2 regions of the Pantoea sp. XAF26B01_ASV70 genome follow, and region 2 is predicted to be linked to the other one. Evidence: riboswitches for the same ligand, from Rfam matches in the RefSeq annotation. Region 2 holds a riboswitch; the other holds the start of a gene.
What was found. A riboswitch is a leader RNA that binds a small molecule or an ion and turns the genes downstream of it on or off. The one in region 2 is predicted to bind fluoride.
Positions count from the first base shown of each region.

Region 1: linked by a shared signal. The riboswitch ahead of crcB (fluoride efflux transporter CrcB) and the one ahead of ACX8ZY_RS12085 (DHHA2 domain-containing protein) in region 2 are both predicted to bind fluoride.

Region 1 covers NZ_CM137251.1:242,966-258,140, forward strand. Annotated here, with positions in the region: gene ACX8ZY_RS01140 (GntR family transcriptional regulator) at 147-1,049, opposite strand; gene ACX8ZY_RS01145 (zinc-binding alcohol dehydrogenase family protein) at 1,187-2,215, shown strand; gene ACX8ZY_RS01150 (nucleoside hydrolase) at 2,239-3,159, opposite strand; fluoride riboswitch at 3,277-3,352, shown strand; gene crcB (fluoride efflux transporter CrcB) at 3,441-3,818, shown strand; gene ACX8ZY_RS01160 (sugar phosphate isomerase/epimerase family protein) at 3,951-4,766, shown strand; gene ACX8ZY_RS01165 (alpha/beta hydrolase) at 4,763-5,368, opposite strand; gene ACX8ZY_RS01170 (glutathione S-transferase family protein) at 5,379-6,320, opposite strand; gene ACX8ZY_RS01175 (LysR family transcriptional regulator) at 6,419-7,321, opposite strand; gene ACX8ZY_RS01180 (GNAT family N-acetyltransferase) at 7,463-8,587, shown strand; gene ACX8ZY_RS01185 (ABC transporter ATP-binding protein) at 8,584-10,416, opposite strand; gene ACX8ZY_RS01190 (GNAT family N-acetyltransferase) at 10,489-10,989, shown strand; gene ACX8ZY_RS01195 (sugar ABC transporter substrate-binding protein) at 11,025-11,942, opposite strand; gene ACX8ZY_RS01200 (MFS transporter) at 12,363-13,754, shown strand; gene ACX8ZY_RS01205 (2-hydroxyacid dehydrogenase) at 13,735-14,691, shown strand; gene ACX8ZY_RS01210 (HD-GYP domain-containing protein) at 14,851-15,175, shown strand, end outside.
Region 2 covers NZ_CM137251.1:2,568,230-2,583,404, forward strand. Annotated here, with positions in the region: gene ACX8ZY_RS11995 (hypothetical protein) at 1-178, opposite strand, end outside; gene ACX8ZY_RS12000 (hypothetical protein) at 363-542, opposite strand; gene ACX8ZY_RS12005 (hypothetical protein) at 757-1,086, shown strand; gene ACX8ZY_RS12010 (hypothetical protein) at 1,148-1,705, shown strand; gene ACX8ZY_RS12015 (Ppx/GppA phosphatase family protein) at 1,729-2,739, shown strand; gene ACX8ZY_RS12020 (DUF2767 family protein) at 2,760-2,972, opposite strand; gene ACX8ZY_RS12025 (ElaB/YgaM/YqjD family protein) at 3,185-3,433, shown strand; gene ACX8ZY_RS12030 (hypothetical protein) at 3,602-3,772, shown strand; gene ACX8ZY_RS12035 (glycosyltransferase family 9 protein) at 4,135-5,196, shown strand; gene ACX8ZY_RS12040 (DUF1493 family protein) at 5,196-5,534, shown strand; gene ACX8ZY_RS12045 (glycosyltransferase family 9 protein) at 5,528-6,535, opposite strand; gene ACX8ZY_RS12050 (hypothetical protein) at 7,169-7,366, opposite strand; partial or broken gene ACX8ZY_RS12055 (isocitrate/isopropylmalate family dehydrogenase) at 7,892-8,065, opposite strand; partial or broken gene umuC (translesion error-prone DNA polymerase V subunit UmuC) at 8,266-9,309, opposite strand; partial or broken gene umuC (translesion error-prone DNA polymerase V subunit UmuC) at 9,341-10,384, opposite strand; gene ACX8ZY_RS12070 (YncE family protein) at 10,628-11,626, shown strand; gene ACX8ZY_RS12075 (TDT family transporter) at 11,777-12,937, shown strand; gene ACX8ZY_RS12080 (uracil-DNA glycosylase) at 12,934-13,533, shown strand; fluoride riboswitch at 13,583-13,652, shown strand; gene ACX8ZY_RS12085 (DHHA2 domain-containing protein) at 13,731-14,639, shown strand; gene ACX8ZY_RS12090 (universal stress protein) at 14,636-15,061, shown strand; gene eno (phosphopyruvate hydratase) at 15,077-15,175, shown strand, end outside.

The sequences.
Region 1 (15,175 bases), 1.8 Mb from region 2:
TATCGTTATGGTGAGAAGGGGTCTGCGCGCAGCGGCAAAAGGCCGCCGTGACGTTGCAGTCGAGACTAAGAGCAAAGGGTTAAGGATGTTGCAAAGATGTTTCTGAATCGTGCGGGAGCTAATGCTTTGTGGTTTTTAATCGGTTTTTAATTGTACTGACCGATTGAGCGCACCATCGAGGTTTTAGCGGTCGCCAGATGGTTATGTAATGCACAGAGGGCGTCGACATCCTGACGGCCAATCAGCGCGGTCAGAATCGCCATATGCTCCTCCAGCGCCACAATATTTCGCTGCTTGAGGTCGCTCTCATCCCACTGATAGTGCGAGTGAAAGATCACCGAGATAATCTCCAGCGACTGATTGAAAAATGGGTTGTTGGCGGCGGATAAAATCAGCGAATGCATCTGACGATCCAGCGCGGCAAAGTGGCGATAGTTGCTGGCGATGGTGTCGCGCATCGATCGGTGACGATCCAGCAGATCCCGCGCCTGAACCCAGCGCTCGTCGCCTGCGGGCAGATTCAGGAAGCGGCTCAGGGCGTGGGTTTCCAGCATCTCGCGCAGTTCAAATAGCTTCTCGGCGTAATCCTGGGTGAATTTTTTCATCCGCCACTGGCCGCGTCTGACCGGCTCCAGCAGGTCATAGCGCATAAAGCGCAGCAGGAATTCGCGCACCACCACCGGACTGACTTTCACCTGCTGCGCCAGTTGCAGCTCGCTGAAGGTATCGCCGGGCACCAGCTGCCGCTGATTAATCATATTAAAAAACATCTGCTCAAAGTGGCTGGCCTGCTGCTCAATCGGCGGCGTTAACGCGCTAAAACCGTCATCTTCGCGCGGATCGCGCACGATAACCCAGGTTTGATCCACCTTATCCAGCACGCCGCACTGATGCAGATAGTGCAGGGTGTGGCGCACCGTAGTCCGGCTGATATTGAACATTTCCGCCAGTGCTGCCTGGGGCGGCAGCGGTGAACGAATGTGGTGCTGAGCGATGCTTTCCAGCATCTGGTTGATGACGTTCTGGCGCAAATTCTGGCTGCGGCTCATCTCACTCTCCGGTTTTTTATGCATTAAAAACCATTCAAAGCCCAAAAAAATCGCGGTGCTTCACACTTCCCGCAAACGAACACCGCAGCGCGTGCAGGATTCGCCATAACTGCCTGCAGGACAACCGGAGAATCACCATGACAACAATGAAAGCACTGGTCATCGCTGAACCACGTAAGATGGTATGGGCCACCCGCGATATCCCCACGCCCGCCGCTGGCGAGGTAGTGATTAAAATCCTTACCGCGGGAATCTGCGGCACCGACATCCACGCCTGGTCCGGTAATCAGCCATTCTTCAGCTATCCACGGGTGCTGGGCCATGAAATCTGTGCCGAAGTCGTGGCGCCGGGAAGTGGTGCGGAGAGCTTTCAGCCGGGCCAGCGGGTGGCGTTAATGCCCTACATCTCCTGCCTGCGCTGTGACGCCTGCCAGAGCGGCAAGACCAACTGCTGTGAGCAGATTTCAGTGATTGGTGTGCATCAGGATGGCGGGTTCTGCGACTACTTAAGCGTGCCAGTCAGCACGCTGCTGGTGGTGGATGATGTCGCGCCGGAAGCGGCTGCGCTGATTGAGCCCTTTGCCATCAGCGCCCATGCAGTGCGTCGTGCCGCAATTGTGGCGGATGAGCAGGTGCTGGTGGTGGGTGCCGGACCGATTGGGCTGGGTGTTGCCGCTATCGCCGCCGCCAGCGGCGCGCAGGTGGTGGTCGCGGATACCAGCGAATTTCGTCGCCAGCATGTTGATGACCAGCTCGGCCTGGCGGCACTGAATCCGGCTGATGAAGCGTTTTACAGCGCGCTGCGAGAGGAGTTTGGTGGCCGTCTGGCGCTGAAGGTGATCGACGCCACCGGCAGCCCGGCGGCGATGAACAATGCGGTCAACCTGATGCGACACGGCGGCACTATCGTTTATGTCGGTCTGCACAAAGGCGATCTGGTGATCCCGGACAGTGAATTCCATAAAAAAGAGACCACCCTGATGGGCAGCCGCAACGCCACCCGTGAAGATTTCGATCGGGTGCGTGCGCTGATGGCCAGCGGCCAACTGCGCGCCGAAATGATGCTGAATCACCATCTGGCCTTCTCCACGCTGGATGAAACCTTTGAGGCGCAAATCATCAACAACCGCGAGCTGATCAAAGGCGTGATTCATTTCGACCGGTAACGCGGCCAGTCGGTTCGCGTGGTTCAGGGCGCGGTGAGAGTCTGAAAGAAGTGCGCCCGCACCGCGTCAGCATCCACGCCAAGTGCGATACGCTGGGCAGTCAGGCCGTTAAAGGGATCCTGGCGGGATGCCAGCGCGCTCAGCTTACGCACCGTCTGACCGCAGGCGATGCCCTCCGTGATCACCCGCAGCGGGCTTTCGGTCAGGGTAAACGCCTGTGGCAGAGTGAGCCACGCCACCGCCAGGGTGTCATGCAGCGCCATTCCCTCGAATCCCTCTTTCTCCAGACTGTAAGCCAGGTAAGGGCGACAGATCGCACTCAGCACCGGCTGATTCAGACGCTGAACCTCATCGCCGCTGATCAGCACTTTGTGTGTGACATCCAGCGGGATCACCACCACATTCAGCGCCGAGGCGAGCACCTGATCGGCAGCATGCGGATCTTTCCAGATATTAAATTCGCTGAAGGGCGTCACGTTGCCACTGTGCCCGTCGGTGCCAAATGCGCCACCCATGATGACCAGCTCTTTCACCAGCGGAATAATATCCGGCGCCTGATTAATGGCCGTGGCGATATTGGTCAGCGGACCAATCGCCACCAGGGTGATCTGATGCGGCTGCGCCCGCACGCTGTCGATAATAAACTGCACCGCGCCCGGCGCCTGATCGCTGCACGCATTATCAAACGCATCGCCCAGCCCATCTTCACCGTGCAGTCTGGCGGGCGCAGAGGGTGGCAGCGCCAGCGGTCGTGAACAGCCGCGATAGACCTCCGCGTTAATCGCCATTTTCCCGCAAAACAGTCGGGCGTTTTTCACCGCCTGACCCACTGCCACGTTGCCGAAGACCGTGGTAATCCCCAGCAGATGCTGCGTCCGCGCCGCATAGGCCAGCGCAAAGGCGTCATCCACGCCGATATCGGTATCAAAAATCAGGGTACGCATAGGGTCTCCGCAACAGGCTGTAAACCATCAGCATTACTCCGTCTGTGGCGTGCGCGTCAAGGTTTTCAGCCGCCATGACCTCACTGTTGCCAGCCTGAACCGGCCGTCGTATTATCACCGGCTCAAGGTGATGGCGTGCCACCTTCCCCAACCGCCGGTGGGCTTTACACCGGCTGATGACGCCTGACACTCAATCCTTTCGCGGGAGCTGAGGTGTCAGGCGCAGTTTATCTTTGCCTTTCCCCCTCAGCCCGGCGTCAATCTGCAATCAGGAGCAAGACATGTTGAAACCGTTATTGGCTGTGATGATCGGCGGCTCTGCCGGCTGTGTACTGCGCTGGCTCTTTGCGATGCGCTTTAATGCGCTCTTTCCCAATCTGCCGCCGGGCACGCTGCTGGTGAATCTGATCGGCGGTCTGGTGATCGGCGGCGCGATGGCCTGGTTTGTTCGCCATCCCGATATCGACCCGATCTGGAAACTGCTGATCGTCACCGGACTGTGCGGCGGGCTGACCACCTTCTCCTCTTTTACGGCGGAATTAATGGGGTTGCTACAATCAGGGAACTATTTCTGGGCGATGACCAGCGCGCTGGTGCATGTGATCGGTTCGCTGCTGATGGCGTTTGCCGGTTTCGCACTGGTCACGATGCTGGGCTGATCTGGCTAAGCGGCGCTTGTCATACTCCTTAAGAGGTAGATAATGTTTCAGGTTTTACGCCCGACCATCCCGCATGAACGGGCGCAGAAGCTGAACGTCACCGATTATTCCGGACGATTAAGGAGCCGAGCAATGCGAACTAACCCCACATTCCTTAACCTGGTGCTGTTAAACGGTGAACCCGGCCAGAAGCTCCAGGCGGCGCATGACGCCGGTTTCGATCAGGTGGAGATCTGGCGCGAGGATGTCGAGGCGTGCGAGGGCGGCGCGGCGGCACTGGCTGAGATCGCTGCCCGGCAGGGACCTGGCTTTACCAATCTCCAGGTGCTGCGCGATTTCACCGGGGCACCCAGCGCGTTGCGCGGACAGAAGCGCGAAGAGCTGCGCCAGTTTATTCAGATTGCCCAGGCGCTGGGCTGCGACACCATTCAGGCGCCGGCCAGCACCCGCGAGGATTGCTGCGCCGACCAGATTGATGATGACCTGCGCTGGATGGCCTCTGAAGCTGCGCGCTACAACATGCGCATTATGTATGAGCCGATGGCCTGGTGCAGCGTGGATAACACCCTGCCGCTGGCGTGGCAGCGATTGCAGCGGCTCGATCAGCCCAATATCGGGCTGGTGGTCGATCTGTTCCATATCTGCGCACTGGGCGGCGACGCCTCACAGCTGGACGGTATCCCTGCCGATCGCATTTATGAAGTACAGCTGTGTGACATGGCCGCCGTTCCCGCGCAGGATAAGCAGAGCCTGATGGCGATGGCAAAGCATCAGCGTCTGCTGCCCGGCGATGGCATTATCGACATTGAACGCTTTGTCGATAAGCTTAAAAGCGCGGGCTATCAGGGACCGGTGGGCATTGAAGTTTTTAATGATGCGCTGAAACGCCTGCCGCCTGAGGTCGCTGCCCGTCATGCCTGGCAGGCATTAAAGCGCTGCTGGGGTTAATCCTGTAAGCACTGCGCGATAAACGCGGCGGCATGCATGGCACCCTGAGCGGAGATGGTGTGGCCGGTGGCGGGTTCAAATCGCGCTTCTACCGGCACCAATGCGGCCCTGAGTCGTGCTGCGGCAGATTCGCTCTCCTGCCACGGGATCACCTCATCGGCCTGGCCGTGGATCAGCAGCGCGGGCAGATGAGGCTGTGGCGTCAGCTCACCGTCAACCGCCAGACGACCCGAAAAGGCGACCACGCCCGCCAGCGGATAACGGCCAGATGCCAGCGCATCCAGCGCCATGATCGACCCCTGTGAAAAGCCGACCAGCACTACATCCTGCCAGCGGTCGGCGAAGCCGTGCTGTGCGATAACGTCGCTGAGGGTCGCGTCAAACGCCGCCCGCGCGGCCCGTACCCGACCTGGCCGGTTCTCTGGCGTCACCTCCTCCAGGCTGAACCACTGCCAGCCAAAACCGGCGGTAAAACGTTCGGGCGCATTGGGTGAGGCAAAAATCACATCCGGCAACAGCGTCGCCCAGTGACGGCCAACCGGTGCCAGATCGTCGCCGTTACTGCCTACGCCATGCAGAAAAATTACCAGTGCTTTTGCCATTATTGCTCCTTTATAGGCCGTACTCGCTCAGATCCGGGCCTGCCGGAACGATCCCGTTCGGGTTCAGTGCCTTGATTGAGTAGTAACCCTGTTTGATATGATCGATGCTGACCGTCTCTCGCACGCCGGAGACTGACAGCACGCTCTTAAGATAGCGATTCAGCAGCGTATAGTCGCGTATCCGGCGCAGGTTGCATTTGAACAGGCCATGATAGGCGACGTCAAAGCGAATCAGGGTGACGAACAGGCGAATATCGGTTTCAGTCAGCCGTTCACCCAGCAGGAAGGTGCGTCCATCGCTGAGCAGGGCTTCCAGTTCGTCGAGCTGGCTGAAGACGTCGTTAAAGGCCTGCTGATAGCTGATTGATGTCGTCGCGAACCCGGCGCGGTAAACGCCGTTATTCAGACGCGGATAGAGGCTCTCATTCAGCGCATCAATCTCCGGGCGCAGCGCGGCGGGATAGAGGTCGATGCGGTTATCGGCCAGATCGCCAAAGCCGCTGTTAAACATACGCACAATGTCAGCGGACTCGTTGCTGACAATGGTGCCGGTTTTCTTGTCCCACAAGACCGGCACGGTGGCCCGGCCCGTGTAATCGGGCGCGACGCGGGTATAGATTTCATGCAGGTACTGCGCGTGATTCAGCGGGTCCTGCTGTGCGCCGGGAAAATTGCCAAAGCGCCAGCCCTGGGCACCGAGCTGCGGTTCAACCACCGTCACGCTAATCAGCGACTCCAGCCCTTTGAGCTTGCGGGCAATTAACGCGCGCGACGCCCACGGACAGATCAGCGCCACATAGAGGTGGTAGCGATCCGCTTCTGCCGCAAATTCAGTGGAGCCATCGCTGCTTATAAAATCCCGGAAACCGGACGTCTGACGAATAAATCCGCCCTGTTTATCGGTCGACTGCACCGGGTGCCAGTCACTACTCCATTTGCCTTCTACTAACATCGCGCGACTCCTCTGTAATGTGAGAAGCAGCTTAACTGATGACTAAACGGCTGATAATCCGGTCATAAAGACAATCATTTCTTCCATTCTGGAAGAAATTACGCGGGCGGAAAACGGGTAAAGTGACTCACCAGGAAGTCGATAAGCAGGCGCGCCCGGTGTGCCAGATGACGGGCGGGCGGATAAACCGCAAACAGGCCAAGCGGTGGCGTGTCGAAATTCTCCAGCAGCCGGACAATCTCACCGCGTTGCAGCGCGGGAGCTGCGATAAAACCGGGCAGCCGCGCAATGCCCAGTCCGGCCATCGCGGCCTGCAGGCAGGCTTCGGTGTTGGCGAAGCGCAGACGCCCGCGGACCGGTACGGTGACAATCTCGCCGCCGCCGCCGCCGGCAAACGGCCAGTGCCAGGGATCGCGAAAATTGGTGTCGATGATGCACTGATGCTGGGGCATCTCGCGCCAGTGCTGCGGCGTGCCAAACTGCTCAAGATAGACCGGCGAGGCGGCGATGCGCACATGCACCTCACCCAGCTTGCGCGCGACCAGGCTGCTGTCGCTGAGGGTGCCGATACGGATCGCCATATCAAAGCCTTCATCGACGATGTTGACGGACCGGTCTGAAAAGCTGACATCCAGTTCAATCAGCGGATAGCGCCGGGCAAACGCCACCAGCACCTCAGACAACACCACAGTACCAAAGGAGCCGGGGGCGCTGATTTTCAGCCTGCCGGTAGGCGTCGTAGCGCTTTCACGCACGCTGGCATCCAGCGTCTCAAACGCATCGAGCAGGTTTTTGACCCGCTCATAATAGCTGCGCCCGACATCGGTGGGTGACAGGGCGCGCGTGCTGCGCTTAAACAGCTGGACGCCGAGCCGCTGCTCCAGCTTTGAAACCAGCTTGGAAGCCTGACTGCTGCTGGTGCCGAGACGTAACGCCGCCGCAGAAAAGCTGCCGGTTTCCAGCACCGTGACAAACATCCGGTCACAATCGAGTCGATCCATGGCGGTGTCCTGTGGAGATAAAGTCGCAGTATAGAAGCTGTGCTCCGCTGATGCAGCCTTCACTTTGCGTGCCTTAACCCTTTCGCTGGCGCGGAAAACCTGCTTGACTGACTCTCTGCCCGACGTTCTCTGGAGTAATTCATGTCGCTGATTCACCTGACGTCACTGGCGGAGATCCCGGCCGCCGAGTGGGATGCGCTGTTGCCTGATGACCAGCCCTTTTTGCGTCACGCCTTTCTGCTCACGTTAGAACAGAGCGGCAGCGTGCGGTCAGAGGCGGGCTGGCAGCCCGATCATCTGCTGTGGCGGGAGGAGGGGGTGACCCGCGCCGCGCTGCCAGGCTACCGCAAACGCCATTCACAGGGCGAGTACGTCTTTGATCACGCCTGGGCGGATGCCAGCCAGCGCGCCGGAATCCGCTACTACCCGAAATGGCTGGGCGCGATCCCCTTCAGCCCGGTCAGCGGTGCGCGCCTGCTGGGCGAAACCGCTGCCGCAGCGCAACTGCTGTCGGCCCTGCCTGAGAGCCTGTTACAGCAGGGCTTAAGCGGGGCACATATCAACTTTACCGATGCGCAGGCTAACCAGCTGCTGGCCGATCAGCCCGACTGGCTCTCCCGGCTCGGTTGTCAGTATCACTGGCATAACCGTGGCTACCGCGATTTTCAGGATTTCCTGGATTCGCTGATGTCGCGCAAGCGCAAACAACTGCGTAAAGAGCGTGAGCAGGTGATGCAGAGCGGCTTTGAGTTTGACCGCTACCTGGGCTACCAGCTGCGCGAAGATCAGTGGGATTTTGTCTACACCTGTTACGCCAACACCTATGCGGTGCGCGGTCAGCGTCCCTATCTGACGCGTGACTTCTTCAGCCTGCTGGCGGAACGCATGCCGCAGAATATTGTGGTGGTGATCGCCCGTTTACAGCAGCAACCGGCCGCGATGGCGTTTTATCTGCGGGACAGCAACGCGCTCTATGGCCGCTACTGGGGCTGTCTGGCGGAGTTTGACCGGCTGCACTTCGAAACCTGTTTCTATCAGGGAATGGATTTGGCCCTTGATGAGGGGCTGACGCGGTTTGATGCTGGCGCACAGGGCGAGCACAAGCTGGTGCGCGGCTTTGAGCCGCAGATTACCCACTCCTGGCACTATCTGCTGCATCCCGGCCTGCGCGATGCCGTGGCAGATTTTCTGGTGCAGGAGCGGGAAGGCGTGCGCGGCTGGGCGGAAGAAGCCCGCGACGCCTTACCCTATCGACGCGGCGATTAATCGATGCCGACAAAACCGCCGGTCTGATGCTGCCACAAGCGGGCATAGAGGCCGTTTTGCGCCAGCAGCTCGTGATGGCTGCCCATCTCGGCAATGCCGCCTTTATCCAGCACCACCAGCCGATCCATCTTCGCGATGGTCGACAGGCGGTGCGCGATGGCGATAACGGTTTTGCCCTGCATCAGTGACTCCAGGCTCTCCTGAATCGCCGCTTCCACTTCGGAGTCGAGCGCCGAGGTGGCCTCATCCATGATCAGAACCGGCGCATCCTTCAGCAGCACGCGGGCTATCGCCACACGCTGACGCTGACCGCCCGACAGTTTCACGCCGCGCTCGCCCACGTGCGCGTCCAGCCCGGTGCGGCCCAGTGAGTCGGAGAGCAGCGGGATAAACTCATCGGCGCGGGCGCGGTGAATCGCAAGCTGCAGCTCCTCTTCGCTGGCGTCGGGACGACCATAAAGCAGGTTTTCACGGATTGAGCGGTGCAGCAGCGAGGTGTCCTGCGTAATCATACCAATCTGGCTGCGCAGGCTCTCCTGCGTCACGGCGGCGATATCCTGATCGTCGATCACAATCCGCCCCGCGTTCAGGTCATAGAGGCGCAGCAGCAGGTTCACCAGCGTCGATTTACCGGCACCCGAGGGACCAATCAGCCCAATCTTCTCGCCAGGTTTGATGTCGAGGTTAAAGCCGTTAATCACCTGACGGCCACCGCCATAATCGAAGCGCACATCCTCAAAACGGATGTTGCCGCGCGTCACCTTAAGCTGCTTCGCCTGCGGCGCATCCTGCACGCTCAGCGGCTGCGCGATGGTTTTCAGCCCATCCTGTACCGTACCAATATTTTCGAAAATGCCGTTGACCACCCACATGATCCAGCCGGACATATTCACCAGGCGGATGACCAGACCGGTCGCCAGCGCAATCGCCCCGACGCTAATCAGCGACTGGCTCCATAACCACAGCGCCAGCCCGGAGGTCGAGACAATCAGCAGGCCGTTCAGCGCCGACAGGGTCAGATCCATGCTGGTGACCATGCGGCCGGCGTTCTGGGTTTTTTCGGTCTGCTCCTGAATCGCCTCACGCGCATACTGCCGTTCCAGATCGCTGTGGGCGAACAGCTTGATGGTGGCGATGTTGGTATAACCATCGACAATGGTGCCCATCAGCTTAGATCGCGACTCTGAGGAGACCACCGAACGCGCTTTAACGCGCGGCACAAAGAAACGCAGGGAGGCGCTGTAGGCCACCATCCACAGAATCAGCGGGATCATCAGCCGCCAGTCGGCACCGGCAAACAGCACCAGTGAAGTCACCGCGTAGATCAGCACGTGCCAGATGGCATCCACCAGCTGCACCGCGGAATCGCGCAGTGAACTGCCGGTCAGCATAATGCGCTGGGCGATGCGACCCGCGAAATCGTTCTGGAAGAAATTGAGGCTCTGGCGCAGCACGTAGTTGTGATTCTGCCAGCGGATCATGCTGGTCATGCTCGGGCTGATGCTTTGATGCACCAGCATGTCGTGCAGGGCGATAAAAATCGGCCGCAGAATCAGCGCCACCGCCCCCATCCACAGCAGTATCGGCCAGTTATCCCGAAACAGGCTGGCGGGCGTGGAGTGATTGACCATATCGATAATGCGGCTCAGATAGCTGAACAGCGACACTTCAATCAGGGCTGACGCCAGTCCCACTACCAGCAGTGCCGCGAAACTCGGCCAGACCTGCCGCAGATAGTAGAGGTAAAACGACCAGACCGTTGAAGGGGGCGAGTCGGTGGGCGCGTCATGAAAAATATTGATAAAACGCTCAAAACGGCGATACAACATAGCGATACTCTTTCCGTCCGGTAAAGAGCTACAGCTTAGTGCATGAACCCCGTTCGGCTAAAAGGAGAAAATATGGAAATCATTATTCGGGCACGGGAACCGCAGGATGCCGCCGCCTATCAGCGACTCTATAGTCATCCCGATGTCTATCCCTGGACGCTGCAGCTGCCGTTTCCCAGCGTTGCCACCTGGGAGAAAAAAATCGCCAGAATGGATGCCGAGGGGTTTATCGCCTTTGTCGCGGAGATCGAGGGCGTGCTGGCCGGTGAGCTGACGCTGTTTGTGGATAACAAGCCGCGCACCCGCCACTGCATCAGCTTTGGGCTGGGTGTGCATCCCGATTACGCCGGTCGCGGCGTCGGTGAGCGCCTGATCCGCACCGCGCTCGACTATTCCCGTAACTGGCTGGGGATTACGCGTATGGAGCTGGAGGTGTTTCACGACAACGAACGGGCGCTGCGGCTCTATGAGCGGCTGGGCTTTGAGCGTGAAGGGGTGATGCGGCAGGCCGCCCTGCGCGACGGTCAGCTGCGCGATGTGGTGATGATGGCGAAACTGCTGCACGAGAAGTGATAACCGGAGCGGCAGCGCTGCCGCTCCGCTTTTCATTACGGATTTTTATTGCTGTATTGCTGCATGTTCTGCTGCGTCACCAGTTCAAACGGGATCCACTGGTGGGAATCGACTTTTTCCCCTTTGATCATCTGCTGCGCCACCTCGACCGATTTTTTGCCCTGACCCACAGCATCCTGGAACACGGTGACGGCCAGTTTGCCGCTTGCCAGGGCTTTCAGGCCATCCGGCGTGGCATCAATGCCGCCCACCAGAATGGTTTTCTTCGGTTTCGCCTGGGCAATCGCCATGGTTGCGCCAATCGCCATTTCGTCGTTGTTGGCGGCGACAATATCGATCTCTTCCCCGTTCGACAGCCAGTTGAGCATTAAATCCATGCCCTCATTACGCGAATAGTTGGCGGTCTGCTTCAGCACCACTTTCATGTCGGGATACTTTGCCACCACCTGCTCGACATCTTTGGTGCGCTGCAGCGCACCCGCATCGCTGAGGTTACCGATGATAATGGCGACCTTGCCACGATAACCCGCCTGCTTCGCCAGCTCTTCCATCTGCAACGTGCCCGATTCGCGTTCGTCAGAGCCGACAAACACCACGCCCGGCGGCAGGGTTTTATCGCCCGGTGTGCGGTTAACGTAGACCAGCGGAATGTGAGCCTGCTGCGCCAGTCTGGTCAGGGCAGGGGTGCTGGCGGAGTCGACCGGATCGACGATAATCGCGTCTACCCCGGAACTGATAAAGCTCTGCACCTGATCGGTCTGACGGCCCACGTCGCCGCGTGCATCTTCGAACTGCGCATCCAGCTGACGCGCTTTGGCCTCTTTCTCGATCGACTGGCGGATAATGGTCAGAAAGTTCTGGTCGAAATAGGCCATTGAGACGCCAATTTTCTCTGCCAGCGCCGACGTGGAAAGAGAGAGCAGACAGAGTATTGCCCATGCACGTTTTTTCATTGCAGACTCCCGAGGTTAACTGAGTGAAATGGATTTTTCATTTATTATAAAAATGGACAAAGATTATCATTTGCAGCTTATGAACAGTCGCCGGGTTTGACAACCGGCCCTTTTCACTCTTGCTAGCGCCGCCACACTTTGACGTAAAATCGCCGCGTCATAGCTGCCAGCGCCGATGAAATCCTCGACGTGGCGCACACTCTGCGGCAGGCAGCCGCGGCTTTTTGCGCTTTTGTGCAGCATCGCACTGGCCTTTGTGGTGGTTGTCAGAAAACCGTTGAATCGGGCCTGACGATCTCAACATCCGCACAATGATCCATCGTTAGCCTCCTATCTATATTTCCTTAAGCGGGAAATCTCAGCGTTATTCCTGAAAAAAACCTCGTGGCGCAACCTGCCGCTTTTTAAGGAATTCAGCTCATGCTTAAAGACCAAACGACTCACCGGACGTCTCATGTACGCATCTGGATCCTCTGCCTGATCCTCTTTCTGTCGGTCGTGGCTTATGCCGACCGCTCGATCCTCTCGATCTCCGGATCGGCGATCAAAGAGGAGTTCGGCCTGTCAGCGATCCAGCTGGGATTGATCCTCTCTGCCTTCAGCTGGGCCTACGTTATCGGTCAGATCCCCGGCGGGCTGTTTCTTGACCGCTTCGGGGCTAAAAAAGTGTATGGCGTCACGCTGGCGCTCTGGTCAGTCTCGACGCTGGCGATGGGATTCGTTGGTGAGTTCTCCAGCGGCATGACCGGCGCGCTGATGCTGATGTTTGGTCTGCGCTTTATGCTGGGATTGATCGAGGCACCCAGCTTTCCCGCCAATGCGCGCGTGGTGATTATGTGGTTCCCTGGCGCAGAGCGGGGACGGGCTTCATCGCTGTTCAGCTCGGCGCAATATTTTGCCGTCGCCATCTTCTCGCCGCTGTCAGGCTGGCTGGTGTCGCGCTTTGGCTGGGAGTGGCCGTTCTTTGTGCTGGGCGGCATCGGCCTGCTGGCGGTGTTTGTCTGGGCTGCCTGGATGCGCGAGCCGCGCAATCACCCTGGCGTGTCAGAGAGTGAACTGCGCCACATCGTCGACGGTGGTGCGCTGGTGGATATCGACTCGGCGCAGACGCTGAAAGCGCGGCCACCGGTCAGTAAAGCGATGTTCAGAAAGCTGCTCACTAATCGCATGCTCTGGTGCGCCTATCTCGGTCAGTACTGCATCATCGCGCTCAGCTACTTCTTTATTACCTGGTTTCCGATCTATCTGGTGCAGGCTCGCGGCATGAACATTATGGAGGCGGGCTTCGCCACCGTTGCTCCGGCGCTGTTTGGTTTTCTGGGCGGGATCAGCGGCGGCTATCTGTCAGACAAGTTAATCGCCCGGGGCTGGAGCGTCTCCTGGGCGCGTAAAACGCCCTATATCGTCGGCATGCTGATGGCGTCCAGCCTGGTGCTGGCGGCGATTATTCCCGGTAACGGCGGCATTATCGCCATTATGTCCTTCGCCTTTTTCGGTAAAGGTATAGCGGCCGGTGCAGGCACCTGGACGGTGATCAGCGACACCGCACCTAAAGAGGCGGTGGGCCTGGCCGGCTCCATTTTTAACGGCATCGGCAATATTGCCGGTTTCACCACGCCGCTACTGTTCGGCATCATCGTCGGTCTGACCGGCAGCTACAGCATCGGGCTGGCGTTTGTGGCGGCACACTGCGTGGTAGCAGCCCTGCTGTTCCTGCTGGTGATGGGACCGATTGAACGCGTCGGTGAAGAGAGCGATCGCCCGGCATCCTATAACAATCAGGAGAAAGAAGATGGCATTAAAGCAATGTAAGGTGCTGATCAGAGGGAAATTCCTGCCACCGCAGCTGATAGAGAACATTGAAAAGACGTTCACCGCGTTCCGGCTGTGGGAGGCGGAAGATGAGGCAGCCTTTCTGGCTGAGCAGGGCGCAGATATCGACATGCTGGTCACCAGCGGCAACGCGGTGATGGGCGCACCGGCCGCGCTGATCGCCGCGCTGCCAAACCTGAAAGCGATCTGCAGTAACGGCGTCGGTTATGACAGCATTGATACGGAAGCCGCCCGGTCGCGCGGCATTGTGGTGACCAACACGCCGGAGGTGCTCAATGATTGTGTCGCCGATCTGGGGATGGCGCTGCTGCTGGATGTGGCGCGCCGCATCAGCGAGGCCGATCGCTTCACACGCGCCGGTCACTGGACGCAGGGCCGCTTTCCGCTGAGCAGCAAAATCGGTGGCAAGGTGTGCGGTATCGTCGGGCTGGGCAATATCGGTCAGGCGGTAGCAAGGCGCGCGCAGGCGTTTGATATGGCGATTCACTATTACAACCCGCGTTCACGCCCCGATGTGCCCTACACCCGTCATGAGAGCCTGGTGGCGCTGGCGCAGCAGGCCGATTTTCTGGTGCTGACCCTGCCGGGCGGTGCCGCGACGCGCCACATTATCAATGCGGAAGTACTGCAGGCGCTGGGACCGCAGGGCTATCTGATTAACATTGCGCGCGGCAGCGTGGTGGATCAGCAGTCGCTGGTGGATGCGCTGGAAACCGGGCAGATCGCCGGTGCCGGGCTGGATGTGTTTGAACAGGAGCCGCAGGTGCCTGACGCACTGCGCCAGTGCGACAATGTGGTGATCACGCCGCATATCGCCAGCAGCACCCGCGAAACCATGGCGGCGATGGCTGACCTGGTCTTTGAGAATATGCTGGCGTTTGCCCGTGGTGAGCCGGTGCTGACCCGGGTAGTGTAACCACAGCGGCGCCTTAACCCCCTGCTGAAACGGGGGCGAGGCAGGACGCCTCTCCTCTGACCACTCACCAGACCCTCACCTTCGCACAAAACAGCCTGAAGAAAATTTGTCCGGCTGCCGATATCACCTTACCACCCGCTGATATTAAAGAGTGATAGCGTGATAAAGCTGATTACCATTGATGAATTGCGCCCAGGGATGTTTATCCACAAGCTGGAGGTCTGGTGGATAAAAGACCAGCGCATTCATAATGAGATGCTGATCACCGATCCCCGACAAATCGCCATGCTTCGCACTGAAGGGATCCGCCAGCTCTGGATCGACCTCGATCGATCGGTGCAGGCGCCGATCGCCTCCACGGTCGCGAAGAGAACCATTGGCCGCACCCCGTTTTTCCAGGAACTGGATCAGGCACAGCAGATCTTTTTGCAGGGCAAACCGAAAGTGCTGGCGATGTTCAACGAAGCGCGGCTGGGTAACGGCC
Region 2 (15,175 bases):
GCTGACCGGCAGCAATCTGGAAATGCCCCGGCGGCCACATTAACGTGGTTAAACCATATTCGGCACGCGAAACGGTCATGGTTGTCCGGCCGGGACAGTTAAGCTGAAATTCCGTCTCGCTCCAGGCGGGTGCGATGTGACAGGCCAGCAGGCCCAGGGCAATTAATGCTGCCTTCATGCTTTTTCTCCGCTGATTTTATTGAGATTTTTTAGCTTAACACATCACAGGACGGAGAAGGGACGCGGGGCAACCCGCAGCAAGACCATTGAAAGATAGAATCGGCGTGCGAAGAAATCTGAAAGTTGAGAAAAAATAAAGTAATCCGGCCAGCGTAACAGGCTGCCACACTGACCGGATATGATTATTCGGCTGCTACCTCGGCGGCCACTAACATCAGTGCCAGCCCGGCATTCTCGCTATCGTAAGCCTGCATTGCTGCACGTATATCCGCTGAACAAGCGATCACCTGTTGCTTCTTATCGGCTTCTAACTGGTCAATCGCATGGCGAATAATCATTAGACTTGCTTCTTCTTCGTTCATCATTTATCCCTGAATTTGCCTAAGTGGTGCGCAAAGGAGCCAAGAATAACGTTTATTGATAAGCAAAGTCACCCTTTTACATTCCTGTTGCTTAACGATTAAACAAATCACAAACAGGAAGCGCAGCGTAAACTGCTATGATTAAGTAATCAGTGACGCAGCAGGATAGACTCTGCGCCACGAAACTCCCAGGGATTGAAGCAGGTAGAAAATCATGATGCGTCTCAGCATTTTTATCCTCATCGCGATGGTGACTGGATGTTCATCTGGCCCGAAAGGGGTGGAATGTCCGGGTGAGGTCTCGACAATTTATGGTCAGTCGATGGGGCATACCCAGGGCGTGATTTTTGATCTGGTTAATAGCTTCACCGTGACCCGGGATAAGGTCAGCGTTAAGAGTGGCCCGCTGCAGTCGCTGGATCGGTTTAAATATGTTCCCTCCGCCGTCACGCCTGAGGGCTATTACGCGCAGCGCCTGTCAGATAAGCAGTTCCGCCTGATCAACCCTTACCAGGACACCCAAATCACCTGGACCTGTCCATAAGGGATGAATCCTGCTGCCAGATGGTTTATTGTCAGGAAACGTCAAGCAGCAGGTCTCCCCGATGGAAAAGCGTCTGGATAACAACGGTTATATCGACTTCCCCTTCCCCGCCACCCGCAATGCGGATGGCTCCGTGAATCCCTGTGGCTTTGATCTGACGCTGGAAACCGGTCGTCTTGAGGAGATCGCGGTGCTGAACCATTCAGTGAATCTGCGGCGGCTGGTCGAGGAGATCAATCTGCAGGAGGGGCTGTTTATGACCCTGGCCTGCGACTGGCAGCAGCAGGCAGATGCGGTCTGTGGCTTTATCGATGTGGCTTTTCGTCCCGATCTGCCGCAACACGGCTTTGAGGAGGCGCTGCAGCTGGAAGCGAACTTTTATCGCTATCTGACCGGGCAGGAGCAGCAACATCAGATGCCCGCCGAGACGCTGGTCAATTATGCCCGCTCGGTACTCGACTGGAGCTGGTCGCCGCTGCGCCAGCGTCAGCGCGATTATGAAAAGATCACTATTCAGTTCTATTGTCCGCAGGCGGATGACGCCGAATGGTGTTTTGATCATCTGCGTCACTTCCTGGTGAGCGTCTATCCGGCCTGCGTCGCCGCCCGTTCACTCTGATCCTCATTGCCCCCGGAGTCGCTATGCGTTCTGCTGCGCTGTCTGCTGTCACGCTGTTCTGCTCACTGTTTTTTGCCGCTGCTGCCCAGGCCGATCGCTGCCAGCAAATCCGCGCCGGTCTGGATATCGGTTCCGGCACCACCAAAATTGCGGTAGCCCGTGTCAATGTCTGCCAGCTGCGCATCGAAAAGATGCTGTATCAGGATCAGCGCGCCGTGGCATGGAACGAGGCCTTAGCGCATTCAACAGATAATCAGCTCAGCCCGGCAATGACTCATGAAGGTGCCGCCGCCCTGCAGCAGCTTTTAACGCAGGCACAGCGCTTTCATCCACAGCGGATCAGCGGCGTTGCCACGGCGGTGTTCCGCAACGCCAGCAACGGTCAGGCGGTCATCGATCAGTTGCAGCGCCAGACCGGTGCGCAAATCAGCATCATCTCGCAGCAGCAGGAAGCGAAACTCGGTTTCCTCTCCGCTAAAGCCGCGCTTAACGATCCGGCGATCCGTGATGAGCAGCTGCTGGTCTGGGATATTGGTGGGGGATCGATGCAGATGACTGCCTGGCGACAGCAGGCGGGTCAGCCGGTTGCAGATATCTATCAGGGCAAACTGGCCTCGGTGACGCTGAAAAACTTTATTCTGACGGTGCTGAAGAACAGCCCGGAGGCCAAATCCCCTAATCCGATTGGCTCCTGGCGGCAGTCGGTACTGCGCTTTGTGCAATTTTATGCCGCTAATGAGGTCAGTCCGCAGATTAAACAGGATCTGGCGAGCCGTCGGGTCATTGGCATCGGCGGCGTACATGGTTTTTCAATCCGCAATCAGTTACCGGGCAAACCCCATCGCTACAGCCTGACGACATTAAGTCAGCTGTCGCAGCAGCAGGTCTGGAAAGGCGACAGTGAACTCCCGGGCGACTACCGGGCCACTGATGTCAGCAATCTCTTACTGGTTGAAGGTTATATGCAGGCGCTGAAAATTAATGAGGTTACGATTGTTGAGGCCAGTCTGATTCAGGGCGTGCTGCTGCAGTAGCGCAGCGTTTCCGCACTATGCTAAACCTCTGGCTTAATCAGCCGGATAGCATGATCCAGCATCCGCTGCTCATCCCGTTCACTGTGCGCGCGCTGCTGACGTATACGTTTAAGCAGGTCGTAGATTTCGCCACGGCGGGTGTCATGGCCGCGCTCCGACAGCACAATGACCGCATCGCCAATGACCCGGCAGACTTCATCATAGTCGTCATCATTCAGTGCATCACGTTTCATTGCTTATCCTCCGGCTGTAGCTTTGGCTATGGCTGTGGCAGCGCCTGAGTGCGCCTCTCTTTCCAAAGGCTAGACAGTAAATCCCTTACCCGCAAACGCAGCGCCATTAACAGCCAGGAATGATTTTTTAGCCCATTTTCCTCCGCTGGAGGAGCAGAATTCACTATCTTTGCTACGCTTTGAGGGTCTCACTCAAAACCAAGGAGCAATAAATGTCAGGAAAAATCGAAGATAAAGTAAAAGAAGCCGCTGGCGCAGTTCAGGAACAATGGGGTGCAGCAACCGGTTCATCTGAGCATCAGGCTAAAGGCGCAGCACGCCGTTACACCAACCAGGCAAGCTATGCTGCCCGCGATGCTGCTGACTGTATCAAGGATCAGGTTCAATCCAATCCTGTTGCAGGTCTGGCCGTTGCTGCAGGCGTTGGCGTATTTATCGGCTTCCTGCTGGGCCGCAAGTAATCGCGCTGAACGTCAACAGAACGGGAGCCACTGGCTTCCGTTTTTTTTGCCTGGACTCTCTCCGCCGGCTGAGAAACATCTGAAAGATAAGCCTTTTCAGGCCAGAATGCGGTAAGTATCTATGCTTAGTCTGGTTTCGTCTCTTTCTGACAACATCAAGGTGACCTTATGAAAACAATTCCTGCCCTGCTGCTGGTTGCAGCGACCTTAACCTCTCTGGCGGGCTGCTCGCAGAAGAGCGACGCAATTAAAGATGATGGCCGCCCTCATGCACCAAGCGGTCAGTCGTCACCGGGCGGTACGCTGGGTTCAGGCCCGGTGGGTCAGCCACAGTCGTAATACCCTGCCCCGGCACACGTGCCGGGGTTTGTTTTATCGCATGTTTTTTAATAGATAGAAGTCATAGAATAATTCCGCTAATAATTAACCTGCTATTAGTTATGGCCGAAATCAGAGTATTTTCCATACTTTCCTTTTTATAAGAATCATCCCATCTCTTTTTAATAATCTCTTACTTCTTTTACACAATTCTGTATATATACCCAGAATAAACAACATTAAAATTGTGGAAACAATTTAAACGAAATTTCTACGGCAGCGAAAAATAAACCTTAATAATGAACTTTAGTCGCAGAAATATTCTCTAATAACTCACAACACCTTTTGTTAAATATTATTGATACATTTAAGAGAATTCAGACGTGAAGAAAAAAAAGATTTATCTGATAGACCGACTTTTAACGCTCTATTCTCGATTTTCCAGCAGAACAAAACCACAGGCCTTGCACGACCTGGCCCCACAAACAGTGGTGATTTACTCCACCACGGCACTGGGCGACTTTCTGATGAATACGCCGGCTATCTGGAGCCTGAAAAATCGCTTTCCCGCCAGCAAGTTTATTCTGGTTTCCAGCAAGAAAAATAAGGATCTCGTCAGCCGTTATAACTGGTTTGATCAGATCTATATCTGGGATAACAAACTGGCGAATTTCCTGCCACTTTTTTTCAAACTGCGCCGCCAGAAACCTGACCTGTCAGTAATATTACACGCCCATTTCCCCTACGATATTATGAGCTCGGTACTGACCGGCAGTAAGGTGATTGTGCGCGATCATTACGGCCGCGAATCGCCTCTGCTAAATAAATATCTCGATCACTATTCAGGCTATTTCGATGACCATACCATCAAGCGTAAGCTGAAACTGATTGAAGTCCTGGGCGCAGAGACAGAGCAGACCCGGATGCACCTTCCGGCACTGAACAACAGTCCGACTGCAAAGGCTGACCATTGCCGTATCGGTTTTCAGTTAGGGGCATCAAAAGATATTCGCCGCTGGCCACTGGCCTCCTTCAGCCAGCTGGCGACAGCCTTGCTTGAACGCTGGCCTGACACGGAAATTATCGTTACCGGCACCGCCGCTGAGCAGCCTCTTGAGCAGGAATTTATTGAAAGCCTGCCCCTGCACTACCGTCAGCGTGTGACCCCGATGGCGGGTAAAACGAATCTCAGCGGCCTGATTAGCCTGATTCGCACGCTGGATGTGCTGGTTACCGGGGACACCGGTCCACTGCACATCGCCGTGGCCGCGCAAACGCCGACGGTCAGCCTGTTCTCGACCGCCAATCCGCGTTATACCGGTCCCTGCCAGGACAGCGATCGGCACATCATTATTCACCGCCCGGATAAAACCGCCTCACAGCATCCGATGGCAACGATCAAGGCCGATGAGGTCGGGCAGGCCGTGGCGAAACTGGTGGGGTAATGAACGACCTTTCTCAATCCATCATTGCGCTGATTGAGCACCACAATCAGCCAACCGCACTGGGCTGGTTCCGGAAAGTGGATCGGGCGGGATTTCATCTGCAGCAGTTACCGCTGAGTGAAGTGGACTTTGCCATTCTGATGAGTGATTTTTTTATCACTTTCGGCGTCTGTTCAGAACAGTATGATGACGCCCGCTATTTTCCGGAGCCGCGCCGACGGCGCTTTGCAGTGGCAAACTGGTTTACTGCGGGCACAGCACGGCCTTATCGTCCACTGACGGTCGCCATGCTGTGTGAAGCGGCCAGACTGGGACGCTGGCCTGAAGAGGATTACTGAGTAATGGTATGGGCGAAGGCGTCGTAGACCTCGCTGCTGCTCAGCGCATTGACCTCACGTGACGCCGGTTGCAGCACCTGATAGTTAACCTGCCACGGATGCCAGCATGCCGGATCGCTGTCGCCAAACAGCGCGACGACCGGCAATCCCAGCGCCGCACCAATGTGCATTGCCCCGCCATCACTGCTCACCAGCCCCTGACACAACGACATTGCTGCAATCAACTGCGGCAGGCTGGTGGTTGCCACCGCTTTGATTGGCAGATGCGGGCAGAGCGCCATAATTTCACGCGCTTTTTCATCATCTCCCGGATGACGCGGATTATCACGGCTGCCGGGTGACCAGAGCAGCATTATCTGGCAGGGATGACGCGCCGCGATTTTTTCAGCCAGCCCGGCAAACCGCGCGGCTTCCCACTGCTGGCTCGGCTTGCGGGCGCTGATTTGCAATGCATAGACCGGAACAGCGGGATCAATCGCACAGCTGTCACGCAGGCTGGCCGCGATTGCCGCATCCGGCAGCAGCGTCAGTTTGCCTGGCGCTGTGGCGCTGAGATTGAAAGGCCGCCCCAGGCTAAACAGGGTTTCACTGATATGACACGGCGACTGGCTGGGTGGCGGCAGCAGATCGGTAATCAGCGGATGGGGATGGCCCAGGGCAATCACTCTGGCGGGACGCACTGTTTTAACCCACTTCAGGCCATGCTGATCCCAGCGGCTTTTTGCCAGAATCACCACATCGTAACGTTGTTTTTTCAGGGTCAGCATCAGCTTCAGTCGCTGTAAGAGACAGGCCAGTCGTCCCTGCCCTGCCTCACGGTGATGCAGTTTAGTATAATAGAAGAGCTGCCGGATATCGGGATTATGCTGCAACACTGGCGCAGCGTAATTGTTAGTCAGCACGTCGACCTGATGCTGCCCCGACTGCGCCAGCGCACTGATCAGCGGCGTGGTCAGTAAGGTGTCGCCAATATTATCCCGACAAATAATTAAAAACCGCATGTCTGACATCCTCTGCGCAAAGGCTACGCCGTTCTGGCTGAATGAAAGTAAGACTCGCCCGATTAACGTTCTGAAAACGGTAACGTAACGGTATAGTCAGCAAATTAGTCAGCGCAGTGTCAGATTGGTTCCATAGTTGCGATATTGTTAAAATATGAGGCCAGCACGACAGGCCAGAGACAGACCTGAATTATTAACCGGATTATTATTTTACGGCGTCGGCCCTGCCGGGCCAGCATGCAGAAAAGGAAAAGGCCGCCCATGGCGTAATACTGGTCAGTTAAGATTAGATTTGTAAAGGCTGTCACGGTCAAACGTGCCAGCTTTTTTCCGGGCGAGCGAGCCGCAGTGCGGGCCAGCGCAGGCCGGTGGCGATCAGGGGCAGGCAATCCGCAGCGCTGAACATAATGAGTCTGCCAGGAGAGCCCGCAGGACGCGGGCGAAAGGCGGGGCGGCACAGGATGTGCCATCCCCGGCGGTCCGTCAGGCAGGCGAATGAAGTGAAGGAACCGCGCAGCGGCGCGAGGACCGCCAGCCCCTGAGCGGCACCAGACTGCGTTATCACCTGTCGCTTAACTAACTGGCATTACGCCCATGGCGGCCTGAGGTCTCTGGCTTGATAACCGGGATCGGTCAGTCGGCGCGGGTTGTCAACAGGCTGATAGCCAGCGTCATCACGGGTTCCGGGTTGATTCCGGTAAACATTTGATGAATTTTTTCAGAAATGGCTTCGCCAGTCACCGGCTTATTTTCAGCCACGATTTCCATCACCGCCTGTCCAAATAGCAGGCGACATGCCGCAATAGCATCACTTACCGCTTCATCATCCATAATGCTCTCCCTCTGTATCGGCAGAAGCGTACACGTCTGCGGCAACCGGATCATGCGTAACTCTATTTTTTTGTGGTACAGGTTACAAAATTGAATCAGCTGTAAGGAGCAAATAACGTGGCCCGACACATTTAATGCCGGGCGCTTAACTGGTACTGAAAGAGATTAACAGAGGGTATCGTTTAACAAATCAGGCGTGACAGGGTGGATGACAGATATGCGTTCACTCACTCTTTTACCGTGGCATCAGACAATTCAATTTGCAGAGAGAGTAAAATGCCAGGCAGCGGGAAATGATTTAGCAGCGCTCTCACGGAGTAAATGTCTTAAACAGCACGGTGCGAAAACAATAAGCGCTTAGATGAGTAATCGCTATAACGATGATCGCGGAAAAGACTGGATTGTGGTTGCTGTGTGAAGGTGATTTTATGAACAGTTTTGGGGAAGTTTGGGGGAAAGAAAGCGGGAAGTAAAAAGCCAACACGATTTTTACGTACGTGTTGGCTGTATGTTACGTAATGCGGATTACATATTATCGATGATCGCGTCACCAAACTCTGAACATTTCAGCAGCTTAGCGCCATCCATCAGGCGTTCGAAATCGTAAGTCACGGTCTTGTTAGCGATAGCGCCTTCAACACCTTTAACAATCAGGTCAGCCGCTTCGAACCACTCCATGTGACGCAGCATTATTTTAGCAAAACAATGTTATCCAACTGATTTTATTGATTTAAAAGCAAGAAAACATTGCTATGCATGTCCTTTGTCAACGAAAATAAACGCTATAAAATCCAATAGGTTGCATTGAGTTTTGGGGAAGACTTTTATCGCAACAGTGTATGAATTTCACTCATTACGATCTTAGATTGGCATTGGTAACAGGTTAATAACAGCTACGCTCATTTTGCGACTGGCAGGTCTGCAAAACGGGTCGTGTAAGCTGGTGAAAGCATCTCTCGCTTCATGGCCCATGACCTTTCAATCCCCTGCCCAGCGAAAAATAAATTGGCCTTCCCGCTCTGATTTAGCCCATCTATTACTCGCATCAGAGCTTCACTGTTGGGCTGTGGCCGGTACTCATCAAACAGATTGAGCTGAGACACACCCTGGCTGAAAAAATCGCCTAACATCACTCCTGCTTTCATATAACGGTGTCCGTCTACCCATATGTCATCAAGTGCGTCCATAGCAACACGGATGATGTCGCGAGTATCGTTAGAAGGTGTAAGCAGCTTTCGCGAGGCCTGATTGCCATAAAAGACCTCACCCTCTGCGTGCGGACTGGTTCGGACAAATACTGCTATCTGCTTACAGTACTGCCTTTCTTTTCTCAGCTTTTCGGCTGCCCGCTCTGCGAAAGAGCAAACAGCCTGACGCATGTAAATGTATTCAGTGATGCGTGAACTGAATGACCGCGAGCACACTATCTGTTGTTTGGTTGGTGCAAATTCTTCGAGCTCCAGGCATGGCTCCCCGCGCAGTTCTCTTACGGTGCGCTCCAGCACCACGTTAAAATGCTTACGGATGATGTAAGTGCTTTGCTCCGACAGATCTTTCGCGGTAATGACGCCCATGGCATTCAACTTCTTGCTTATGCGACGGCCAACACCCCAGACATCTTCAACCGGCACCAGCGCCATCAATTTCTTTTGACGCTCAATATTCGACAGATCGAGTACGCCGCCTGTCTTTGACCACTTTTTTGCAGCGTGATTTGCCAACTTTGCCAGGGTCTTAGTTGGCGCAATGCCAACACCTACGATGAGATGTGTTTCTTGCTTGATACGCGCCCTAACCCGGCGTCCGAAGTCTTCCAGTGGTTCAATACGGCTCATGCCGCCGAGATTCATAAACGCTTCGTCGATTGAATAAATTTCCACTGCTGGTGCCATACCCTCAAGCGTGGTCATTACCCTGTTCGACATGTCAGCATTTATGTGGAATACAGTTTCAACAGCTTAATTAATAATCGTCTCAGAGAACACGAGCTTTAGGAATGTCTGACCAGCGTGTGGTCCAGGCAGGGCTGAGCATTTCACGCTTCATTTTCCACTCAGTGTTAATTCCCTGTCCGGCAAACCACACATTTCCCAGTCCTGACTGATTAATGCCGTCCAGTACCTTCATCAGCTGTGCGCTGTTAGCCCGTGGCCGATTATCGTCAAACAGATTTAGCTGGCTTACGCCGTTCGGCGTAAAGTTATCAAGCATGATGCCTGCTTTCATGTATCTGCGACCCTCAAGCCAGATACAATTGAGCGACCGCATCGCAGACTCAATGATGTCCCGCGTATCCTGTGTTGGTAGTGTCAGCTTCTCTCCGGCGCTGTTTCCGTAAAACACCTCACCGCTGGCGTGTGGCGACGTCCGGATAAACACGCCGATGTTGCGGCAGTACTGACATTCCCCTCGCAGCTTTTCCGCTGCGCGTGCAGCGTACTGACACAGCGCCTGCTGCATGGCTGTTTTTGTTGTAATGCGCTCCCCGAAGCTGCGACTGCAGACTATCTGCTGTTTTGCTGGCGGCAGTTCTTCCAGCGGAATACATGACTCACCGTTCAGCTCGCGTACTGTGCGTTCCAGTACCACGGAAAAGTTATCGCGAATGAACTTTGGACGCGCGCGTGACAGCTGCAGGGCGGTTTCGATGCCCATCAGGCTGAGTCGCTTACCGATACGCCGTCCCACACCCCATATTTCCTCAACGGGCTGGTTAGCCAGCAGAGTTTCGGTACGTTTCGGATTACCCGGCGTCAGCGCCAGCACGCCGCGAAACTGCTTCCACTCCTTACTCGCCCACTGGGCCGATTTTGCCAGCGTTTTAGTGGGCCCCATGCCGACACCGACGGTAAGACCCGTTGTGGTAAATACATGCGCGCGCAGGCGACGACCAAAAGCTTCGAAGTCCTCACAGCCGTTAATACCGGTAAGATCCAAAAACATCTCATCAATGCTGTACTGTTCGACGCGTGGTGTTATGTCCTCAAGCGCGGTCATTACTCTCTGGCTGAGGCTGTGATTTATGTGGAATGCAATTTAAACAAAAAAATAAGTTACCATTCCTCTGAAGTTTATTTTCTGAACAGGAATTATTCAGCCTTGAACCACTTCGGTATGCTTACTGGCAGGGAGGAAAGTTGACGGGTGGTAAGACATAGCCGGAAAATCGATTTCCCCGCCGGGATTTAATCTGCCATGCTTATTCTGAAGCCCTCAATCGGGCAATGCGCTTTTATCTTTCACTTTATGCAGGAAGAAATAATGATAAAAAATTACAGAATCCCGGGACTGACCGCGGTGGCATTTCTCCTCATAAGTACCATCGCAGGTGCTGCAGAAGCGCGCTGGACGTTTGACGGCGATATCCACAACAATTCCCTTGCTGTCAGTCCCGATGAAAAAACGGCGGTGGCGTCCTACAGTGAGCGCTCAGACGTGGTGGTCTATGATCTGGCTGCCGGGAAAGTCAGAAAGGTGATGAAGGGCTACGTCACCCCCCGTAATGCACTTTTCTCTCCGGACGGTAAGGCCATATTTCTTTCTGACAGCAGTCTCGGCGTAGTCAAAAAAATCAGCACCGGGACGCTTGACGTGGCGGCCACGCTGCCGCTGGGGCCCGGGGCATTCGGCACGGCCATAAGTCGTGACGGTCAGCGACTGTATGTGAATAACGAGGCCGCCAGCACGCTCTCGGTGTATGACCTTACACATGACCGGCCCATTGCAGTTGTGACGGGTTTTGCCCAGCCCCGTCAGGGCATTAAAATCAGCCCGGACGGCAAAACCGTCTACGTCACCAACTTTAAGGGCGATAAAATTACCCTGGTTGATGCCGTGACGGGCGACATTCGCGGCGAGATAACCGGCTTCAGCAAGCTGCGCGCCATTTCTGTCAGCGCAGACGGCCGCACACTGTACGCGGCTAACAGCGGCAGCAACACAATCGCCGTGGTTGACACGCAAAAGCACGTCATTACGGCAACCATTCCCGTGGGTCAGGACCCTTACGGTGCCGCGCTGACGCCGGATAACCGCTATGTTTACAGCGGCAACCTTGGCGACAACAGCCTCTCCGTTATTGATACCGCCGCCGGTAAGGTGGTGTCCACCGTCACCGGACTGGATGCGCCCCGTCAGGCGATTGTCTTCAACAAGGACGGTACCCGCGCGTGGGTGCTGAATAAAGACCTCAGCATTGCGGTGGTTGACCTGAAAAAGAACCGTGTCATGGCCACGATTAAAAGCCCGCCGCAGACCTGACGCGAAACCTCCCTTACTCCAGCGCAGTGACGATCCTTCGCAAAGTGGGGTGGTTAATCACTTTTATAGATTTATTTTAGCTAAATAACCTGTTTTAAAGATTTACTCTGACATGCCTATAATCTTTCTGTCTACTCAGGAGATTCCGGCATGAACGATAAAATATTCACCCTGCATAACGGTGCGCGTCCGCTGAGCGCGCTGAGCAGCCCGAAAGAGGCCATACGACAGTTCACGCCTAACTGGTTCGCCGCGACCATGGGGACCGGCATCCTGTCGCTGTCTCTGGCGCAGTTCCCCTGGCAGGTTCCGGGATTGCGCCTTGTCGCCGAGGGGCTCTGGATGTTTAACATCCTCCTGTTCAGCGTCTTTGCCGTGATGTATCTGGCCCGCTGGGTGATGTACTTCGGAGAGGCAAAGCGCATTTTCGGCCATTCAACCGTGTCCATGTTCTTCGGCACCATCCCGATGGGCATGGCGACCATCATCAATGGCCTGCTGGCGTTCGGTCTTCCGCGCTGGGGCGCAGACGTTATTCAGGTGGCACACGCCCTGTGGTGGCTGGACGTGGCGATGTCGCTGCTGTGCGGCGTGTGCATTCCCTACATGATGTTTACCCGGCAGCAGCACAGTATTGACCAGATGACTGCCGTCTGGTTACTGCCGGTCGTGGCAGCCGAGGTCGCGGCGGTCAGCGGCGGCCTGCTGGCGCCGCACATTGCTGCCCCACACGCGCAGCTCGGCATCATTATTACCAGCTACGTGCTGTGGGCGTACTCCGTGCCGGTGGCGCTGAGCATCCTCGCCATTCTGCTGCTGCGTATGGCGCTGCACAAGCTACCGCACGAAAGCATGGCGGCCTCAAGCTGGCTGGCGCTGGGTCCGATTGGCACCGGCTCGCTCGGCATGCTGGTCATCGGCGGAGATGCGCCCGGGGTGTTTGCCGCGGCGGGCATGCCGGAAATCGGTCACATCGCGCAGGGCGTGGGGTTCGTTGCCGGCATTCTCTTCTGGGGCTGCGGCCTGTGGTGGATGCTGCTGGCCACGCTGATAACCGTGCGATACTTCCGTGAAGGCATCCCGTTCAACCTTGGATGGTGGGGCTTTACCTTCCCGCTGGGCGTGTACACCGTGGCCACGCTCAAGCTGTCTACCCTGATTGACCTCGCATTCTTTAAAGGCTTCGGTGCGCTTCTTGTCGTCATACTGGCGGCCATGTGGCTGCTTGTCGCGGTGAAAACAGTGCGTGGGGCATGGAGCGGTAAACTGTTTGTTTCTCCCTGTCTGGCAGGCCTGGATCGGAAGCCGTGAGTGAAACCAGCACATCGATGCAGGACTCGTTTTTACGCGAGGAATGCCTCGCGGCAGTCACCGCGCCGCATGTGGCCGCGCTGAATCGCTGGGTCAGCGGCCAGCGTCAGGCCGGTGCAGAACTGCCGTGGTTTGATCCGGCTGACGGCGGGGTTAGGGCCGGACTGCTCGTCCTGCTGCAGTCGCCGGCGCGCAGCAGCCCGTCACCGCGGTTTGTGTCGCGTGATAACCCGGGGCCGGCCCAGCAGAACCTTGGGCGGTTTCTGGCGGAAGCCGGTATTTCGCGTCAGGACAGCGTGCTGTGGAATACGGTGCCCTGGGTCAGTCACGGGCTGCAGAAACGGCCGTCAGCGGCGGACATCCGCAGAGGCTGCGCCTTGCTTGAGGACGTGCTGGCGTATCTGCCCGCGCTGCGCGTGGTGGTGCTGGCCGGTGCCGTAGCGGCTCAGGCCCGCGGGACGGTCAATCATCTGTACCCCGGCGTCCCCGTGTTGACGATGCCGCACCCCAGTCCGCTTTCGCTCTGCACGAGTCCGGCGGTGACGGAAAACATTCGCCGGGTACTCTGCGAGGCACGGGCTGCGCTGGCAGGCTGAGGGCGCCAGCAGAATAATACTGACAGGTTTTGCAACCGGCTCTATACTCATATGACAAGGTGATGGCGTTCCACCTTTCCCAACCGCTCCGTTCCGGAGCTGATGACGCCTGATGCGACTCTTGATTTTCAGGAGGTGCGTCAGGCCGTCCTTACTTTCTTCCCGGCCTGCGTACTTCCCTCTTCGGGGAGAGACCTGTGATACACGTTTTTGGCCACATCAATCCTGACAGCGACGCCATCTGCACGGCCTTCGTCACCGCGCACTGGCTGACCGGGCGCGGCATGGACGCCCGCGCATGGCGTCTTGGCGAAGCTAACCGCGAAACCCATTTTATCTTTGACACCGCCGGACTCACGCTGCCGCCACGGCTTGATATTCCGCTACAGGATGAACGGGTCTGGCTGGTCGATTTCACCGAGCCGGCGCAGGGACCTGACGACCTGCTCCGGAGCAACATCGTGGGGATCACTGACCACCACCGGCTGGGCGGACTGATAACGCAACTGCCGCCGGAGGTACACATACGCCCGCTTGGCAGCAGCGCCACGCTGCTGTGGCTGCTTATGAACGCTGAAGCGCGACGCACGCTGCCCCCGACGCTTGCCATTCTTCTGCTGGGTGCACTCCTGAGCGACACCGTGAATCTTCGCTCGCCCACCACGACCGAAGACGATATCCGTTCGGCTACCGAGCTGGGCGTACTGTCCGGCGTAAACCGCAGAGCCTTCGCCCGTGACCTCCTTACGGCAAAAACTGACGTCAGCGGCCTCAGCGCACAGCTGCTGCTGGACAGGGACCTCAAGGCCTTCGTCATTGCCGGCACTGACGTGCGCATCGCCCAGATTGAGGTCAGCTCCCCGTCACAGGTTGCCACCGTGATGGACGACCTGCTCGCTGCCCTGGCGTATCTGGCAGACCAGTCGGGTGCTGGTTTGGCGGTGCTGATGCTGACCGACATCCGGGCCGGGTTTTCAACGCTTTATTTCGCCGGGCGGGAGAGCGTTAACGCGGCCTCCTGCTCCGTACCGGGTATGCTCAGCCGCAAAAAACAGCTTCTGCCGTGGCTTGAGTCCCGCCTCAACCAGAACGGGAGTTCATTATGACCTGCTACACCCATGCATTGATACTTGTGAACGATAAAGACGACGGCACCCTCCTGCTGAAGCGGGCGGTCGCGCTGGCGCAGCCGCTCGGCATGAAAATCACCCTGGCCCACATCAGCGACGACTACCGGGAAATGAACTACGTGTCCGACAGCCTGATGGACGACGTCGTGTCGGAAGAGGTGCTGAAATCCAAAGCGTTTATGAGCGAGCTGGCGGCCTCCGTGCCTGAGACGGTAGACATGCGGGAGCTGGTGACCATGCGCCGCTTTGAGGACGTGGAGAAGTGCATCGCTGAGCTGGGCGTGGACCTCGTGCTTGCCGGGCACCGAAACCGCTTTATGGGAATGCTGACGTCCCGCTCGGCGGAATACATTAACCACCTCACGGTGGATGTGCTTATCACTCACCTGAATGACTGAACCGGGAGAAACTCTATGCGCTTTACACTGGATAACGTGACCGCCCGTGAAATTCTTGACTCTCGCGGCAACCCCACCGTTGAAGTCGAAGCCCGGACCGTGGACGGAATGATG